One region of the Cytobacillus spongiae genome, then DNA from elsewhere that is predicted to be linked to it. Evidence: a T-box and tRNA genes for the amino acid it is inferred to sense, from the RefSeq annotation. Region 1 holds a T-box; the other holds one or more tRNA genes.
What was found. The T-box of region 1 lies ahead of tyrS (tyrosine--tRNA ligase). A T-box ahead of a tRNA ligase gene usually reads a tRNA of that ligase, here a tRNA-Tyr.
Positions count from the first base shown of each region.

Region 2: it has a tRNA-Tyr gene. The T-box ahead of tyrS (tyrosine--tRNA ligase) is inferred to sense a tRNA for this amino acid. The anticodon was not compared.

Region 1 is NZ_CP089997.1:3,227,608-3,237,277, forward strand. It holds gene LS684_RS16280 (sensor domain-containing diguanylate cyclase) at 1-1,738, opposite strand, end outside; gene LS684_RS16285 (hypothetical protein) at 1,864-2,475, opposite strand; gene rpsD (30S ribosomal protein S4) at 2,798-3,400, shown strand; gene LS684_RS16295 (hypothetical protein) at 3,704-3,841, opposite strand; gene tyrS (tyrosine--tRNA ligase) at 3,910-5,169, opposite strand; T-box leader at 5,353-5,566, opposite strand; gene LS684_RS16305 (transglycosylase domain-containing protein) at 5,735-8,701, shown strand; gene acsA (acetate--CoA ligase) at 8,758-9,670, opposite strand, start outside.
Region 2 is NZ_CP089997.1:783,615-793,284, forward strand. It holds rRNA gene LS684_RS04070 (16S ribosomal RNA) at 1-976, shown strand, start outside; rRNA gene LS684_RS04075 (23S ribosomal RNA) at 1,292-4,224, shown strand; rRNA gene rrf (5S ribosomal RNA) at 4,413-4,529, shown strand; tRNA gene LS684_RS04085 (tRNA-Asn) at 4,545-4,619, shown strand; tRNA gene LS684_RS04090 (tRNA-Ser) at 4,624-4,716, shown strand; tRNA gene LS684_RS04095 (tRNA-Glu) at 4,726-4,800, shown strand; tRNA gene LS684_RS04100 (tRNA-Val) at 4,810-4,885, shown strand; tRNA gene LS684_RS04105 (tRNA-Met) at 4,900-4,973, shown strand; tRNA gene LS684_RS04110 (tRNA-Asp) at 4,977-5,053, shown strand; tRNA gene LS684_RS04115 (tRNA-Phe) at 5,062-5,137, shown strand; tRNA gene LS684_RS04120 (tRNA-Tyr) at 5,209-5,292, shown strand; tRNA gene LS684_RS04125 (tRNA-Trp) at 5,299-5,372, shown strand; tRNA gene LS684_RS04130 (tRNA-His) at 5,395-5,470, shown strand; tRNA gene LS684_RS04135 (tRNA-Gln) at 5,552-5,626, shown strand; tRNA gene LS684_RS04140 (tRNA-Gly) at 5,630-5,704, shown strand; tRNA gene LS684_RS04145 (tRNA-Cys) at 5,714-5,787, shown strand; tRNA gene LS684_RS04150 (tRNA-Leu) at 5,826-5,914, shown strand; tRNA gene LS684_RS04155 (tRNA-Leu) at 5,934-6,015, shown strand; tRNA gene LS684_RS04160 (tRNA-Gly) at 6,085-6,158, shown strand; gene LS684_RS04165 (B3/B4 domain-containing protein) at 6,257-6,925, opposite strand; gene queG (tRNA epoxyqueuosine(34) reductase QueG) at 7,051-8,181, shown strand; gene LS684_RS04175 (amidase domain-containing protein) at 8,259-9,140, shown strand; gene trmL (tRNA (uridine(34)/cytosine(34)/5-carboxymethylaminomethyluridine(34)-2'-O)-methyltransferase TrmL) at 9,219-9,670, shown strand, end outside.

The DNA.
Region 1 (9,670 bases):
CTCTTGGGTTAGTATGTTCTGCTACTTTCTTAACAATTCTTTTAGCAATTGTTACACCAACATCCAACGGCACCTTTGGGAGATACACTGCTAGTTCTTCTCCCCCCCACCTAGCTCCAATATCAGTTCCGCGAATACTCCCTTTAATTAACTCTGCTACTTGGATTAGAACATCGTCACCTACTTGATGTCCATATGTATCGTTGACTGATTTAAAATTATCGATATCAAGCAGGATAAATGTCCCTTGAGAATCCGCTTCCATTGAGCGATGAACTCTCTCATCTAAGAAATTTCGCGAATAGAGTTTAGTTAAATGATCCGTAACAACCATTGTTTCTAGTTCTTCACGTAGCATAGAATTTGTAAATGCTAGAGTAGAGTGATGAATTAAGGATTGTAGTAATTTAAAGGCTTCAAAGGAAAAATGATAGGGTTGTTTGTGCATGACTAATGCAAATCCCTTTAATGTACCTGTTTGAACCATCGGTACTGCCATAATCGACTTAAAGATAACTTCAGGTTGTTGATCCTTCAAGCTTAGGTCCCCTATAAAAAGAGCATCCTTTTCTTTCACAATTTTATCTCGAATATAGGACACATAGACCGTAGAGTCCTCCGTATGAAAGAAACTAGTGCTTCCTTTTATTACACTTACCTTTCTATGCTCTTGAGAAATCAAGATGAATCCTACTTCTTCTGCACCAAAAGATGAGCAAATTTGCTCTGCCATATAAGTCATTGTTTCGGTTAATCGTAAATTTGAATTTAATCGATGGGAAGTTTCATTAATCAGCTGCAAATCAGATATTAACCGTTTCGACTGCTGATATAACTGAGCGTTTTCAAGGGCACTTCCTGCCGTATTCGCAAGCAGCGTGATAAATTCAACTTCATTTTTTGGAAATACGAGCGTATTTGGAGCAATGACTTGAAGAACCCCATAAACGCCTTGCTTCCCTTTTAATGGGGCATATAAAATTGATCGTTTTTCTTGTAATGAGTCTTCAAACTGAATCGAGCCAGTTACATATGCTTGCATAGCTGAAATGTTCTCACTATCATATTCAAGATCCTTTATAGGAAGATCTCCATGATTATTGTTATCGTGGGACAACAATAGATAATAAGTGAAGGATGGGTATACTTCTTGAAGAGTGTAAATAATCTCTCCTAAAACGGCATCCATATCCATGGAGGAATGAAATTTTTCTGTCACTCGAAACAGCTGACGATACCGCTTTTCTTCCATTATGATCTTTGAAATATTTTGAGCCTTATAGACAAATACACTGCACTCTTCACTAAATTCTTTTAAAACATGATTAGGAAACTGGCTGAACGTACCTTCCTTCGTTTCCTTTAAGGCTAAACAGCCAATTAATTTATTTTCTTTTTTTAAGGGCAACACTAAATCGTATTGTTTAAAGTCTGGAAAAGCTATGGGCTTTCGTAACACACTTTGCTTCATCGTAGCGTCTGCAAGCTCTGCACACGGGGTGACAGGCATAACGAAAGAATCCATGGTTTGCTTATTTGTTGAAGCATCCATAAATAGCTGTTGCTTCCATTCATTACAACAATAAAGAGTGACCTCCTGAGCATACATTAACACTTGAATCGTCTTAAGCATCTCATTTAATAGTGTCTCATATTGTAATGAGGATTTATCTGTATCAATGATGTCAAAAAATCGGCTTTTTAACGTTAAGATCATTTGACGTTCAAGTAGTTCCATCCTATCATCACCTATTAGTCATATCGAAACATGTTTACAATTGCTTTGTTAATCCATGCTAATTTAATTACATTTTTATACCTTACCCATTATAAACTAATTCTATCTTATTTTGACATTTTTTTTCAGTTATTTTGTGAATATTCGGTATCAACTGTTGCGATTTTAACTTCGTTTTCAAAAACCAATAACCAAATCGAACCATCTGTTGCTAATGAATGAATATTCAAAGGTTGTTTATCTGACGGGATATCTATTCGTTGTCCATTATGTTCCGCAATGATGCTTCCATCCTGGAACTTTTCGCTTATTTGGCTTTTTGATGCCTTTCGATATTGACTGCTTCGATCTACAACCTCTAGCCGTTCATTAAAGTAATACCAATTAGTATTAGTTTTTGCCCAAAAACCTTCACCGCTAGTATCAGTTGCTAGTTCTTCTGGTTGGAAGTTAAGAACAGCTGACTCCTTTACATGAAATCGATATTGATTCCGCAGTTCAATATCATAGATAGCCACAACATGCTTTTGCTCTTCGTTTTGATATAGCACAACCTGTGGATAATCATTTATATTCGTACTTTGATGCAATACCAAAGCTAAATGGTTATCATCTTCCCTAGTCGTCGATTCCTGTGGACTTTGTTGACTACGATAGAGGAAAGCTGCAGCAGTGCAGCTAACAATTATGACTAGTATCAATAAGCGCAAACGCTTTTCCTTGACAGTCTCTTTCACTCAAATCACTCATTAGTTTCATTTTCTTCCTATTATATCATAGGAGGCCACTATGATATTAGAACGTTTACTCACCTATAATTATTTTTTCCTGATAATACTCTTGACTTTATCCCTATAAAAATAATATAATACTCTTTGTGTAAAATATTGCAGCCTAGTGAACGCCTTTAGGATCTCATTTTGTTCCTCAGTTAATGATGGGGTACTGTGTAACCCTCTGCTGCTAGGGCGAAGGTACATGAAAACAAAATGGTCTTAAATGATGTGGGCACAACTGTTTTTATTTTACCAAAATAAAAACATAAAGGAGGAGTCTTTCATGGCTCGTTATACTGGTCCAAGCTGGAAATTATCACGTCGTCTTGGAATCTCTCTAAGCGGTACTGGTAAAGAATTAGAAAAGCGTCCTTACGCTCCTGGACAACATGGTCCAAACCAACGCAAAAAACTTTCTGAATACGGTTTACAATTACAAGAGAAGCAAAAGCTTCGTCATATGTATGGAGTGACTGAGCGTCAATTCCGTAACTTATTTGACAGAGCTGGTAAAATGACTGGTAAACACGGTGAGAACTTCATGGTTCTTCTTGAGTCTCGTTTAGATAACGTAGTTTACCGTTTAGGATTAGCTCGTACTCGCCGTCAAGCTCGTCAGCTTGTAAACCACGGTCATATCATGGTTGATGGTGCGCGCGTTGATATCCCATCATACCGTTTAGCTGCTGGTCAAACAATTTCTTTACGTGAAAAATCACGTAACCTAGAAATCGTTAAAGAAGCTATCGAAGTAAACAACTTCGTACCTGACTTCTTAACGTTCGATGCTGATAAGCTAGAAGGTACTTTCACTCGTTTACCTGAGCGTTCAGAACTTCCAGCTGAAATTAACGAAGCTCTTATCGTTGAGTTCTACTCTCGTTAATCTTTGTAATTTGCAGGATAGAAAAACCCTTGAAATTTTTATATTTCAAGGGTTTTTTATTTATTTTATAAGTAGAATAGTTAGGGCAAGCCCCATCAAAATACTTAGATGAAATTCGTCAGATATATCATTCATGACAAGCCCCAATTGAACCATACCTTAAATAGCAACTAATCACTTTTAGACTTTTTAGGTCTAGGTAAAATGAAACCAAACAGCATGCATTTGAAGCAATAAAAAAACATTAACCCTCTAAATTATCTCCTTATGAGCGAAAAATAGTGAAGTCTGAGCGATTATTTATCAAACAGGATCGATATCCTGTCGAATTCGAGCGAAAATCGGAAAATGTGAGCGATATCCTTTAAAGTCAGAGCGAACGCTCGAAAAAGGAGCGTTCGCTCCTTTTTTAGCAAACATATCCTTCTGTCTATCTCCCATTAAAACCCTCCCATACCAATAGTAGGACCTAACAAAAAAAGCCGTCTCCTAAGAGACAGCTTATCCATTTAGTACTTTATTAAGAAGTATTTCTTCTTCCCTCTGCGAATGATTGTGAATTGACCTTCGATTCGGTCTTTATTTCCGATCATGTAGTCTAAGTCTGTAACTCTATCACCATTAATGGATACGGCTCCATTTGTTACATCTTCACGAGCTTGGCGCTTGGATGAAGAAATTTTAGACTCCACTAAGAGATCAACGATGCTGATATCTTCACCTGAGCTATGCTCATATGAAGGCACGTCTTTAAAGCCTTGCTGAATTTCAGTTGCGGTAAGGTTCTTCACATCCCCGCTGAACAGCGCTTGAGAAATTTTGATCGCTTGTTCTAATGCTGCTTCACCGTGAATTAAGCGAGTCATTTCTTCAGCTAGTGCTTTTTGCGCTTTACGTAAATGAGCTTCTTCTTTCATTGACTCTTCAAGGGCTTCGATTTGCTCACGAGTCAAGAATGTAAAGAACTTTAAGTATTTGATTACATCGGCGTCTGCTGTGTTAATCCAAAATTGGTAGAACTCATATGGTGAGGTTTTCTCAGGATCTAACCAAATGGCTCCACCTTCCGTTTTTCCAAACTTTGTTCCATCTGCTTTTGTCACTAGCGGAATGGTTAACCCGAAGGCTTTCGATTCATCAGTTGTCATTTTTCGAATCAGCTCTAAACCTGTTGTAATATTCCCCCATTGATCACTTCCACCAATTTGCATCTTACAGTTATGATCTTCGTATAATCGGAAGAAATCCATCCCTTGGAGAATTGTGTACGTAAATTCAGTAAAAGAAATCCCTGTTTCTAAACGTGAGGCGACTGTATCCTTTGCAAGCATGTAGTTAACGCCCACATGTTTCCCGTAATCACGAAGGAAGGTAACAATATCCATTGAGCCAGCCCAGTCATAGTTATTCACCATGATAGCTCCATTCTCTCCTTCAAAATCAAAGATGTGTGTTAGCTGCTTTTGAAGACCTGCTACATTATGCTGTACCATTTCAAGGGTTTGGAGCTTTCTCTCTTCACTTTTACCACTTGGGTCTCCAATGAGTCCAGTTGCCCCCCCTACTAATACGATAGGACGGTGTCCATGCTCTTGAAAGCGTCTTAATGTAAGGAACGGTAATAAATGTCCGATATGCATACTATCTGCCGTAGGATCCATTCCGCAGTATAGAGAGATTTTCTCCTTATGTAGTGTATCTTTCAATCCCTCTTCATCCGTTTGTTGGTAGATGATCCCTCTCCATTGAAGATCTTGTAATAATTCCATTGTAATTCCTCCTATATGATTGCTTCTTTCATCTGATAAATGGGGGTGTTAAACTCCATTGAAGTGGTTTGAGGATGAGATGCTTCCAAGGATGTCAACACACCTTCAACACCAAAAAATGATAGAGAATGAACAAAAAACCATTTGATAAATGAAACCAAATAAAAAACGTCCCTACATAAATGTAGGGACGCAGATATTTTGCGCGGTACCACCCAAATTGAGGAATAAATTCCTCCACTCAAACAATATAACGGTTTTCCCGTTCGCTGCTACTATTTGTTCACAGCGAAAGCTTCAGGAGGTACTTCATTTATCTACTTGTACCGACTCGCAGCAACCGTCGGCTTTCTGCTACAGAGGTAGAAAAACTACTCATTCCTATCATCGCTTTTCGAATATTATCAAATTTTCACGAAGCTCTTCAAGTTCTTTAAACATTTTTATCATATAATCAGCTAACTTGTCAAACCAATTGAGGAAATTTCAGAAAAATGCTGGTGCTTGTCATATTCCTCTGTCTGTTTATGCTATAATGTATGTGATTTTAGGGGGATTGATGCGAATGAATGAACAGAAATCTAATTTAAAAGATAAATTAAAATCAGTACAAGCCCTACTTACAAATAAAAGAACGGTAAAAGGGGCGAGTATTACCTACCAAGTCTTTTGGAACTTAACCTTATTGTTCCTGATTGTCGTTGTACTTGGCGGGGCTTTTGCTGGCGGAGTCGGTGCGGGCTACTTTGCCTCCCTAGTAAAAGAGGAGCCTATTCGTTCCTATGAAAGTATGAAAAAAGATATATACAACTATGAAGAAACCTCTGAGCTATATTTTGCAAACGATGTATATTTAGGAAAGCTTCGCTCTGATCTCGAACGAGAAGAGATAAAGCTTGAGGATGTATCTGAGAATTTAATTGATGCAGTTGTTGCTACGGAAGATGAATATTTTTATGAACACGATGGAGTAGTACCAAAAGCCATCTTACGTGCTATCTTCCAAGAGGTAACTAACTCCTCTGTTCAATCAGGCGGAAGTACCCTTACCCAGCAGCTAATTAAAAACCAAATTCTTACCAATGAGATTTCCTTTGAACGTAAAGCGAAAGAAATTCTGCTAGCCCTTCGTTTAGAAAAATTCTTTGATAAAAAAGAGATTTTAGAAGCCTACTTAAACGTATCTACGTTTGGTAGAAATTCATCTGGGAGAAATATTGCTGGAGTTCAATCAGCAGCCAAAGGAATTTTTGGTGTGAACGCCAAAGAGTTAACATTGCCACAAGCAGCCTTTATTGCTGGACTGCCACAAAGTCCATTTGGATATACTCCTTTTACACGTGAAGGAACGGTAAAGGAGAACCTTGAACCTGGCCTAACAAGAATGCAGACTGTATTAAAGCGGATGCATGATAATGGGTCGATTACAGAAGAAGAATATAATAAGGCGATTGCCTACGATATCACTAAGGATTTTACACCTTCTAAGGCTAGCCCAATTGAAAAATATCCTTGGCTAACAATTGAAATTGAAAAACGGGCTGTCAGCATTTTAGCCGTCAAGTTAGCAGAGCAAGATGGATATGAAGAAGCCGACCTTGACAATGATGCTGAATTAAATGAAGAGTACACGACATTAGCCGATCGTAATCTTCGCCAGAATGGATACAAGATTCACTCTACGATAAATAAAGACATGTACGATAAAATGCAAGTTGTGAAGGATGGCTTCCAATACTACGGAAGTGACCGACCTGAAACGGTTAAAGATCCTGAAACAGGAGAAGAGACTACTGTAAATGAGCCAGTTGAGCTCGGCGCCGTATTAATTGAGAACAAGACAGGTCGTATATTAAGCTTTGTTGGTGGACGTGACCACGAACGCGAGCAAACAAATCACGCAACAAATGCGCTACGTCCAAATGGTTCAACAATGAAGCCATTACTTGTTTATGCTCCAGCTATTGAACTAGGCTCTCTATCACCAGGTTCCATTCTGCCCGATGTGGCGCTTAGCCTTAACCCAGCAAGCAGCGCTCCATGGCCACACAACTACGATGGTGGCTATAGCGGATTAGTTTCTGCTCGCTATGCCTTAGCGAAGTCCTATAACGTTCCAGCCGTAAAAGCATATGTGGATATTCTGAATCAGCGTCCAGCAGAATACTTAGCGAAAATGGGCTTCTCCTCTCTTACAGAAGGGGACTATACAAATCGCTCAACTGCACTGGGCGGCTTAACAAATGGTGTAACTGTCGAAGAGAATGTGAATGCCTTTGGAACTTTTGCGAATAACGGACAATTTATTGATGCTTATATGATTGAAAAAATTGAGGATAGTGACGGGAACATTGTCTATCAACATGAAGTAGAGCCTGTTGATGTATTTAGTCCTCAAACCGCTTATTTAACCCTTGATATGATGCGAGATGTTATTAGAAGCGGAACTGCAACAGCTGTTAATTCAAGATTGAAATTCAACTCAGATTGGGCAGGTAAAACAGGGACAGGACAAGATTATAAAGATGCCTGGTTTGTTGCGACCAATCCGAACGTATCCTTCGGGGTATGGATTGGATACGATACACCAAAACCACTCGAAAGAAGATATAAAGGTCTATCATATGGTGTCAGAAACATTTATCTATGGGCTGATTTATTAAATGCTGCCTATGATGTAGCACCAGAGCTTATCGACCCAGCAGACACATTTAAAATGCCTGGTGGGATTGTCAGGCGTTCTTTCTGCGCGGTGTCTGGACTACTTCCATCTGAAGCATGTTCAAAAGCTGGGTTAGTGGATACAGACTTGTTTAACGCAAAATATGTTCCTTCTAAAGTAGATGACAGCTTAGTGGATGGGAAATTTGTAACCATTGGGGATAAACGCTACTTAGCTTTAGACTCAACACCTGAGGAATTCTCAGAAGCAGGTCTTATCTTAAACCCAGAGTATATTGAGAAATTATTTGGGATAACAGCAAACCCAGATCAGCTAATTCCGAAAAAGGATCGTTGGTCAAAGATCTTAATACCAGACGATAAGCTAGAAGAGAACGGAAAAGTCCCTGGAGCTTTATCGTTAAAAGTAAGTAGTAAAACATTAACATGGGCAAAGAATGCTGAAAATGATATTGTTGGATACCGAGTCTATAAGAAATCTGGGGATAGTGCGCAAAAAGTGAAAAGTATTAAAGTAGGCGAAGCCCTTTCATTTGTAGCTACTGACGGCTCTTATTATGTAACAGCAGTTGATATTGCTGGTAAGGAATCCGCTCCATCTAATATCGTTCAAATAGGAAAAAAAGAAGAACCTACGGATAAACCAAAAGATGATCAAGACAAGCCAACAGACCCTCCAACAGATGGAGGAGATGAACCAGGAACAGATCCAGATCCTGGGACAGACCCTGGGACAGACCCTGGCACCGATCCAGGAACGAACCCAGGTACAGACCCTAATAAACCTGGAACTGGCGGAACTGGTGGGTCAAACGGGCAAAAGCCCCCATCAAATGGATCAAATAGTTAGCCAAGATAGTGAAGAAAACACCGCCAATAAATGGCGGTGTTTTCTGTTTCACATACTTAGTCTTCCATCGTAGATAAATCACCAGTTGGTAGATCTAATTCCCAGGCCTTTAATACTCTTCGCATGATTTTTCCACTACGTGTCTTTGGAAGCTTATCACGGAACTCAATTTCACGTGGTGCAGCATGTGCAGCTAAACCTTTTTTCACAAATTGGCGTATTTCTTCTTTTAGTTCATCAGTTGCTTCATAGCCAGCTCTTAACGCTACGAAAGCTTTAATAATTTCCCCACGAACCGGGTCAGGCTTACCAATTACACCAGCCTCTGCAACAGCAGGATGCTCAACTAGTTTGCTTTCAACCTCAAATGGTCCCACACGTTCTCCAGAAGTCATGATTACATCATCGATGCGCCCTTGGAACCAGAAGTAGCCATCTTCATCCATGTATGCTGAGTCCCCAGAAACATACCAATCTCCAGGCATAAAATATGACTCATATTTCTGTTCATTTTTCCAGATCGTATGCATCATGGAAGGCCAGCCCTTTTGAATAGCGAGATTGCCCATTCGATACGGAGGCAGCTCATTACCTTGGTCATCTACAATAGCTGCTTTCACTCCAGGTATCGGTTTCCCCATTGACCCTGGTTTAATTTCCATACAAGGATAATTACAGATTAATTGCCCACCTGTTTCTGTCATCCACCAAGTATCATGAATTCGAAGATGAAATACCTTCATTCCCCATCTAACCACTTCTGGATTAAGTGGCTCCCCAACACTTAATATGTGGCGAAGACTGCTAAGATCAAAGCTTCTTACCACTTCATCTCCTGCCCCCATTAGCATTCTGAAAGCTGTAGGCGCACTATACCAAACAGTAACCCCATATTCCTCAATCATTTTATACCATGTTTCAGGGTTAAAGCGTCCGCCCACAATTAGATTGGATGTACCTGTTAACCAA
Region 2 (9,670 bases), 1.7 Mb from region 1:
CGTAAAGCGCGCGCAGGCGGTTCCTTAAGTCTGATGTGAAAGCCCACGGCTCAACCGTGGAGGGTCATTGGAAACTGGGGAACTTGAGTGCAGAAGAGGAGAGTGGAATTCCACGTGTAGCGGTGAAATGCGTAGAGATGTGGAGGAACACCAGTGGCGAAGGCGACTCTCTGGTCTGTAACTGACGCTGAGGCGCGAAAGCGTGGGGAGCGAACAGGATTAGATACCCTGGTAGTCCACGCCGTAAACGATGAGTGCTAAGTGTTAGAGGGTTTCCGCCCTTTAGTGCTGCAGCTAACGCATTAAGCACTCCGCCTGGGGAGTACGGTCGCAAGACTGAAACTCAAAGGAATTGACGGGGGCCCGCACAAGCGGTGGAGCATGTGGTTTAATTCGAAGCAACGCGAAGAACCTTACCAGGTCTTGACATCTCCTGACAACCCTAGAGATAGGGCGTTCCCCTTCGGGGGACAGGATGACAGGTGGTGCATGGTTGTCGTCAGCTCGTGTCGTGAGATGTTGGGTTAAGTCCCGCAACGAGCGCAACCCTTGATCTTAGTTGCCAGCATTCAGTTGGGCACTCTAAGGTGACTGCCGGTGACAAACCGGAGGAAGGTGGGGATGACGTCAAATCATCATGCCCCTTATGACCTGGGCTACACACGTGCTACAATGGATGGTACAAAGGGCTGCAAGACCGCGAGGTTTAGCCAATCCCATAAAACCATTCTCAGTTCGGATTGCAGGCTGCAACTCGCCTGCATGAAGCCGGAATCGCTAGTAATCGCGGATCAGCATGCCGCGGTGAATACGTTCCCGGGCCTTGTACACACCGCCCGTCACACCACGAGAGTTTGTAACACCCGAAGTCGGTGGGGTAACCTTTTGGAGCCAGCCGCCTAAGGTGGGACAGATGATTGGGGTGAAGTCGTAACAAGGTAGCCGTATCGGAAGGTGCGGCTGGATCACCTCCTTTCTAAGGATATTTACATGAAAGTTGACGCTTATGGTTCGTTTAGTTTTGAGAGAGCAATCTCTCTATAACAAACTCTCTTCTTATTATAGAAGAAAGTGAACTTGTTCCTTGAAAACTAGATAATGAAATATAGAAGAAAAAAGAATTACCGAGTAATCGCCAATCTTAAGATTTTCTCTAAACAAGAAATTAGAAGGTTTCAAGACGCGAGCAGGTCGAGGAAGCAACTGAGTGAGCACCGGAATGTACTTACGTACATGAGGAGCGGAGCGAAGGAAGCTGACGAAGAGATGCGATGTGTATTGAAAGCTTATAGGTTAAGTTAGAAAGGGCGCACGGTGAATGCCTTGGCACTAGGAGCCGATGAAGGACGGTACTAACACCGATATGCTTCGGGGAGCTGTAAGTAAGCTTTGATCCGGAGATTTCCGAATGGGGAAACCCTCTATCCGTAATGGGATGGAATCCTTATCTGAATACATAGGATATGGAAGGCAGACCCGGGGAACTGAAACATCTAAGTACCCGGAGGAAGAGAAAGCAAATGCGATTCCCTGAGTAGCGGCGAGCGAAACGGGATTAGCCCAAACCAAGAGGCTTGCCTCTTGGGGTTGTAGGACACTCTATACGGAGTTACAAAGGAACGGAGTAAACGAACAAGCCTGGAAAGGCTGGTCAGAGAAGGTAACAACCCTGTAGTTGAAACTTCGTTCCCTCTTGAGTGGATCCTGAGTACGGCGGGACACGTGAAATCCCGTCGGAAGCTGGGAGGACCATCTCCCAAGGCTAAATACTCCCTAGTGACCGATAGTGAACCAGTACCGTGAGGGAAAGGTGAAAAGCACCCCGGAAGGGGAGTGAAAAAGATCCTGAAACCGTGTGCCTACAAGTAGTTAGAGCCCGTTAATGGGTGATAGCGTGCCTTTTGTAGAATGAACCGGCGAGTTACGATTACATGCAAGGTTAAGTTGGATAGACGGAGCCGTAGCGAAAGCGAGTCTGAATAGGGCGAATGAGTATGTGGTCGTAGACCCGAAACCAGGTGATCTACCCATGTCCAGGGTGAAGTCCAGGTAACACTGGATGGAGGCCCGAACCCACGCACGTTGAAAAGTGCGGGGATGAGGTGTGGGTAGCGGAGAAATTCCAATCGAACTTGGAGATAGCTGGTTCTCTCCGAAATAGCTTTAGGGCTAGCCTCATGTAGTAAGAGTCTTGGAGGTAGAGCACTGTTTGGACTAGGGGCCCCCATCGGGTTACCGAATTCAGATAAACTCCGAATGCCAAAGACTTATCCATGGGAGTCAGACTGCGAGTGATAAGATCCGTAGTCGAAAGGGAAACAGCCCAGACCACCAGCTAAGGTCCCAAAGTATACGTTAAGTGGAAAAGGATGTGGAGTTGCTTAGACAACCAGGATGTTGGCTTAGAAGCAGCCACCATTTAAAGAGTGCGTAATAGCTCACTGGTCGAGTGACTCCGCGCCGAAAATGTACCGGGGCTAAACGTATCACCGAAGCTGTGGATTGACATCTACGATGTCAGTGGTAGGAGAGCGTTCTAAGGGCGTTGAAGCTAGACCGCAAGGACTGGTGGAGCGCTTAGAAGTGAGAATGCCGGTATGAGTAGCGAAAGATGGGTGAGAATCCCATCCACCGAATGCCTAAGGTTTCCTGAGGAAGGCTCGTCCGCTCAGGGTTAGTCGGGACCTAAGCCGAGGCTGAAAAGCGTAGGCGATGGACAACAGGTTGATATTCCTGTACCACCTCTTTTCCGTTTGAGCAATGGGGGGACGCAGGAGGATAGGGTAAGCGCGCTGTTGGATATGCGCGTCCAAGCAGTTAGGCCGGTAACGAGGCAAATCCCGTTACCATAAGGCGGAGCTGTGATGGCGAGGGAAATAAAGTACCGAAGTTCCTGATTCCACACTGCCAAGAAAAGCCTCTAGCGAGGAAAAAGGTGCCCGTACCGCAAACCGACACAGGTAGGCGAGGAGAGAATCCTAAGGTGAGCGAGAGAACTCTCGTTAAGGAACTCGGCAAAATGACCCCGTAACTTCGGGAGAAGGGGTGCTTTTTAGGGTGAATAGCCCTGAAAAGCCGCAGTGAATAGGCCCAGGCGACTGTTTAGCAAAAACACAGGTCTCTGCAAAGCCGCAAGGCGAAGTATAGGGGCTGACGCCTGCCCGGTGCTGGAAGGTTAAGAGGAGGGGTTAGCGTAAGCGAAGCTCTGAATCGAAGCCCCAGTAAACGGCGGCCGTAACTATAACGGTCCTAAGGTAGCGAAATTCCTTGTCGGGTAAGTTCCGACCCGCACGAAAGGCGTAACGATCTGGGCACTGTCTCAACGAGAGACTCGGTGAAATTATAGTACCTGTGAAGATGCAGGTTACCCGCGACAGGACGGAAAGACCCCGTGGAGCTTTACTGTAGCCTGATATTGAATTTTGGTACAGCTTGTACAGGATAGGTAGGAGCCTTGGAAGCCGGAGCGCCAGCTTCGGTGGAGGCATTGGTGGGATACTACCCTGGCTGTATTGAAATTCTAACCCACGCCCCTGATCGGGGCGGGAGACAGTGTCAGGTGGGCAGTTTGACTGGGGCGGTCGCCTCCTAAAGAGTAACGGAGGCGCCCAAAGGTTCCCTCAGAATGGTTGGAAATCATTCGTAGAGTGTAAAGGCACAAGGGAGCTTGACTGCGAGACCTACAAGTCGAGCAGGGACGAAAGTCGGGCTTAGTGATCCGGTGGTTCCGCATGGAAGGGCCATCGCTCAACGGATAAAAGCTACCCCGGGGATAACAGGCTTATCTCCCCCAAGAGTCCACATCGACGGGGAGGTTTGGCACCTCGATGTCGGCTCATCGCATCCTGGGGCTGTAGTCGGTCCCAAGGGTTGGGCTGTTCGCCCATTAAAGCGGTACGCGAGCTGGGTTCAGAACGTCGTGAGACAGTTCGGTCCCTATCCGTCGTGGGCGTAGGAAATTTGAGAGGAGCTGTCCTTAGTACGAGAGGACCGGGATGGACGCACCGCTGGTGTACCAGTTGTCTTGCCAAAGGCATCGCTGGGTAGCTATGTGCGGAAGGGATAAGTGCTGAAAGCATCTAAGCATGAAGCCCCCCTCAAGATGAGATTTCCCATAGCGCAAGCTAGTAAGATCCCTGAAAGATGATCAGGTTGATAGGTCAGAGGTGGAAGCATGGTGACATGTGGAGCTGACTGATACTAATCGATCGAGGACTTAACCAAATAAGAAAGCGAAGGCGACTGTACAACTTCGATAGAAGGTAGGAGCCGTAGCTGGACTAGTTATGAAAATGGCATTACCGATATTCTTTCTTCTTCTATACATTATCTAGTTTTGAGGGATCAAATATTAAAAACCTCTTGAAAAACATTAGTATATTTTATATAATACTATTTGTCTTTCTAAATAGTTTGGTGGCGATAGCGAGAAGGTCACACCCGTTCCCATGCCGAACACGGAAGTTAAGCTTCTCAGCGCCGATGGTAGTTAGGGGCTGTCCCCTTGTGAGAGTAGGACGTCGCCAAGCTGTTATAATTATTATTCCGCAGTAGCTCAGTGGTAGAGCATTCGGCTGTTAACCGAACGGTCGTAGGTTCGAGTCCTACCTGCGGAGCCATTTAGGAGAGCTGTCCGAGTGGCCGAAGGAGCACGATTGGAAATCGTGTAGGCGGGCAAAACCTGTCTCAAGGGTTCAAATCCCTTGCTCTCCGCCATTATATACTGGCCCGTTGGTCAAGCGGTTAAGACACCGCCCTTTCACGGCGGTAACACGGGTTCGAATCCCGTACGGGTCACCACTTTAATATGGAGGATTAGCTCAGCTGGGAGAGCACCTGCCTTACAAGCAGGGGGTCGGCGGTTCGATCCCGTCATCCTCCACCATTATATACTATTATCGCGGGGTGGAGCAGTCTGGTAGCTCGTCGGGCTCATAACCCGAAGGTCGCAGGTTCAAATCCTGTCCCCGCAATTTGGTCCGGTAGTTCAGTTGGTTAGAATGCCTGCCTGTCACGCAGGAGGTCGCGGGTTCGAGTCCCGTCCGGACCGCCATTTCATTTGGCTCAGTAGCTCAGTTGGTAGAGCAAAGGACTGAAAATCCTTGTGTCGGCGGTTCGATTCCGTCCTGAGCCACCATTTTATGTACTATTATGACACTATAGGAATACTATAAGTGTTATTTATATGTTATAATCATTCATATTACTGGAGGGGTAGCGAAGTGGCTAAACGCGGCGGACTGTAAATCCGCTCCTTCGGGTTCGGCGGTTCGAATCCGTCCCCCTCCACCATTAAATAGGGGCATAGTTTAACGGTAGAACAGAGGTCTCCAAAACCTCCGGTGTGGGTTCGATTCCTACTGCCCCTGCCAACCAAACTTAATATTCATTATGGCGGCTGTGGCGAAGTGGTTAACGCATCGGATTGTGGCTCCGACACTCGTGGGTTCGATTCCCATCAGTCGCCCCATTTTTAGTAACATCTCATATTCAATTGCATATATTAAGTATTGTCATCATAAAAATTAAAAAATAGTGATCGTTCATTCATTGGGCTATAGCCAAGCGGTAAGGCAACGGACTTTGACTCCGTCATGCGTAGGTTCGAATCCTGCTAGCCCAGCCATTTGCGGAAGTAGTTCAGTGGTAGAACACCACCTTGCCAAGGTGGGGGTCGCGGGTTCGAATCCCGTCTTCCGCTCCATATTTTTTCGGCGGCATAGCCAAGTGGTAAGGCAGAGGTCTGCAAAACCTTTACCACCGGTTCGAATCCGGTTGCCGCCTCCATCTTTTTTTTACACACTTGGACAAGCCTTACGATAAATGCCGGGGTGGCGGAACTGGCAGACGCACAGGACTTAAAATCCTGCGGTAGGTGACTACCGTACCGGTTCGATTCCGGTCCTCGGCACCACTTAATAGTAACTTGATATGCCGGTGTGGCGGAATTGGCAGACGCGCACGACTCAAAATCGTGTTCCTTCTGGAGTGTCGGTTCGACCCCGACCACCGGTATCTCTCATAACAGGTTTTCCTGTTTTATTTTTTGCATAAGCTTCGACAAATTCTGAGTAATTTTGCAACGCGGGTGTAGTTTAATGGTAAAACCTCAGCCTTCCAAGCTGATGTCGTGGGTTCGATTCCCATCACCCGCTCCATACATATTAGGTCACAACGCAGTATCTCGTTTGAAACATAACGTGGTATTGCGTTTTTTCTTTGTTCTGACCTAATGAATACAAAAAAAGGATGCTCCTTAGCATCCTTTTACTTGAAATTGACTTTCTCCTCCATGAATTTGGGTAAACATATTCATTAGGGACTCTATTAGCTTAGTACTTTCTTCGGAGGTCAAGGAAGGTCTTAAATATACAATTTGAAGTGCGTTGGTCGTTTCTACTGTGACGGCTGACCTTTGTGAATCTACAAAAGGTGTTCCAAACGGGCCGGATTCATCAGCTGTAATCAAGAGATGTTCCAATGAATTTTCTCTTCCATTTAATCCTTCGTACACTTCTCCTGTAGCTCCTATACGCATCTCGATTGTACCACTGAGTTTGTCTAGGTCATATATGCCAATGGGAACCCTGTATTGAAGAGAAAAGAAATTGTTCAGGTCTGTAGCGCTGTGAACGGATGGAACAAAGTTATTTTTTTTCACTCTTCGGTATAGCGCTTCTGCAGAATGGCGATATCGATTAGGGTCTTTGCCGATTTTTTTAAAGATTCCACGCCATTCATCAATTCCAGGAAAATCTGTTACATTCTTTGATTCAAGATCAAAGAATATAGATTCTTGAAACATTTGTAAACGCCCTTTGAGCATTTGAGGAGAGTCTGATACTTGAATACCACTGTAAGTAATCATCCCGATTTTAAAATCTGGGATAAGTGAACAAATAGTAGGATGAATCGTCAAATCCATTTCTTTCACCTCCAAATATGATTGGAAATAGTTTATCATAAACTTGTTAGAAGGACGAACATGTTGGAATAGATGAATGATTGGAGATAGATTATTATTAGCAGATAAGAAAGGAGGGATTAGGGGTGAATTGGCAGAAATTTAAGCTGGATGTAATTGAATATAGTAAGACAATTGGAATAGACAAAATAGGGTTTACGACTTCTACGACATTTGATGAAATGAAAATAAGATTACTTCATCAGCAGAGGTTGCAGTATCATTCTGGTTTTGAAGAACCGGATATCGACAAGCGGGTTGACCCTTCGCTTTTAATGGATGAGCCTAGGTCGATTATATCTATTGCATTAGCCTATCCCTCAAAAATGAAAGTCCGCGTCGTGAGTAAAAAGGGAGAACGAAGAGGGATTTTTTGTAGAGCCTCTTGGGGAACTGATTATCATGTCATATTAAGGGACCGATTGAAAAAGCTTGAGAAATATATTCTTTCACGTATCCCTAATGCCACATTGAAATCCATGGTAGATACTGGAGAGCTTGTTGATCGGGCGGTTGCCCAGCGAGCTGGAATTGGCTGGAGCGGAAAGAATTGTTCCATTATTACACCTGAATTTGGTTCTTACGTTTACTTAGGAGAAATGATTACGAATATACCATTTGAACCAGATACTCCAATGGAAGATCTCTGTGGTACTTGTAATAAGTGTGTGGACATTTGTCCAACCGGTGCGCTCGTGCAAGGTGGACAGTTAAATGCGCAAAAGTGCATCGCTTTTTTGACACAAACGAAAGGGTTTCTTCCAGATGAATTTCGCGGAAAGCTAGGGAATCGTATTTATGGATGTGATACATGTCAAACGGTCTGCCCTAAAAATAAGGGAATGGATTATCACCTTCATGTAGAAATGGAGCCTGACCCTGAGATTGCAAAGCCTTTGCTAAAGCCTTTATTAAGGATGAGCAACCGTGAGTTTAAAGAAAAATTCGGTCATATATCCGGTTCATGGAGAGGGAAAAAACCGATTCAGCGCAATGCTATAATTGCTCTTGCTCATTATAAAGATGATACTGCCATTGATGAATTGAAATTCGTTTTAATAGATGATCCAAGACCAGTTATTCGCGGAACAGCAGCATGGGCTTTAGGTAAGATTGGTGGCAATTCAGCTAAAGATGCATTATTAAAAGCTCAAAGGTCGGAAAAGGATGAATCGGTACAATTAGAAATTGAAAAGGGCTTAGGTTTTTTTAAGTGAAAGAGGAGAAAATTCTCCTCTTTTTTGTTTTGAATTACCGCTTTTCTCATATGTATGATATGAAGGGAGTGGCATAAATGAGAAATCAACTACATCAGCATTTAGAGAAAAGAATACATCAATGTGTATCCAATGAGCGTTCATCCCATATTACTTGTCCAAAAATAAAGCGAAAAATAGAAGGACTTCAAAAATCATCGAGAGAAATTGTAAAAGTGAAAGGACTAGGAAAGATTATCGATACGATCGAGGATAAGGAAATGGGGAAGGTCCGCTACCAAGTTCACTCACAGTATTTGATAAAGCACAAGTCAGGTTTATATGTGGAAGAAGAGATCGAGATGAGAGAGGCTGAATTTTATAAGGGGATTCTTGTCGAAGATATCGAGATCAACCCATATAGTGACAGACAGGCAGAGAGTAAAGCAATTCAAGTAGGTGATGATTCCTTCATTGAAGAGCGCCAATTATTCAAATACGATCGTTTAAAGGCTGTACAATACGCGGAAAGATGGTGGAATGATTACAATCCAGCTTATGAAAAATTTGATGTGGATTGTACGAATTATATTTCACAATGCTTACATGCCGGAGGTGCTCCTATGAGTATTTCATCAAATCGGGCAAAAGGATGGTGGATGAAGCAGCACAATTGGAGTTTTAGTTGGACGGTGGCAAATTCGATGAGATGGTATTTACCAGGAGCTAAGAGTGGATTAAGGGCAAGAGAGGTCGATCATCCTGAAGAGCTGCAGCTTGGTGATGTAATATGCTATGACTTTCAAGGAGATGGACGATTCGATCATACGACAATAGTTACGAAAAAGGACCAAGATGGAATGCCTTTAGTCAATAGCCATACGTATAATAGCCGAATGAGGTATTGGGCGTACGAAGACTCGACAGCCTACACAGATCAAATTAAATATAAGTTCTTTACGATAGTGGATGATGAATAACCGAGATTGTAGAAATCTTGCTTGATAAAAGAAGAATGGTATAATAGCTGATAGAGCTTATTTTAGAGGTGAATATTAGTGGCATTGCATATCGTTTTATATCAACCAGAAATCCCAGCAAATACGGGAAACATTGCACGTACATGTGCAGCAACAGGCACAACCCTTCATTTAATTCGTCCGTTAGGCTTTTCGACTGATGATAAAATGCTGAAAAGAGCTGGGTTGGATTATTGGGAGTATGTAAATGTAGTGTATTACGATTCATTAGATGAATTTTATGAAAAAAATGAGGGTGGAGAATTCTTTTATTTAACCAAGTTCGGGCAGAAGTCCCATTCTTCATTTGACTATAGTGACCTTAAGAAAGATCATTATTTTATTTTTGGAAAAGAGACAACTGGATTACCGAAGGATGTCATAGAAAAGAATAAAGAGGTTAGCTTGCGAATTCCTATGAATGATAATGTACGTTCTTTAAATTTATCAAATACTGCTGCGATCTTAATTTATGAAGCACTTCGTCAGCA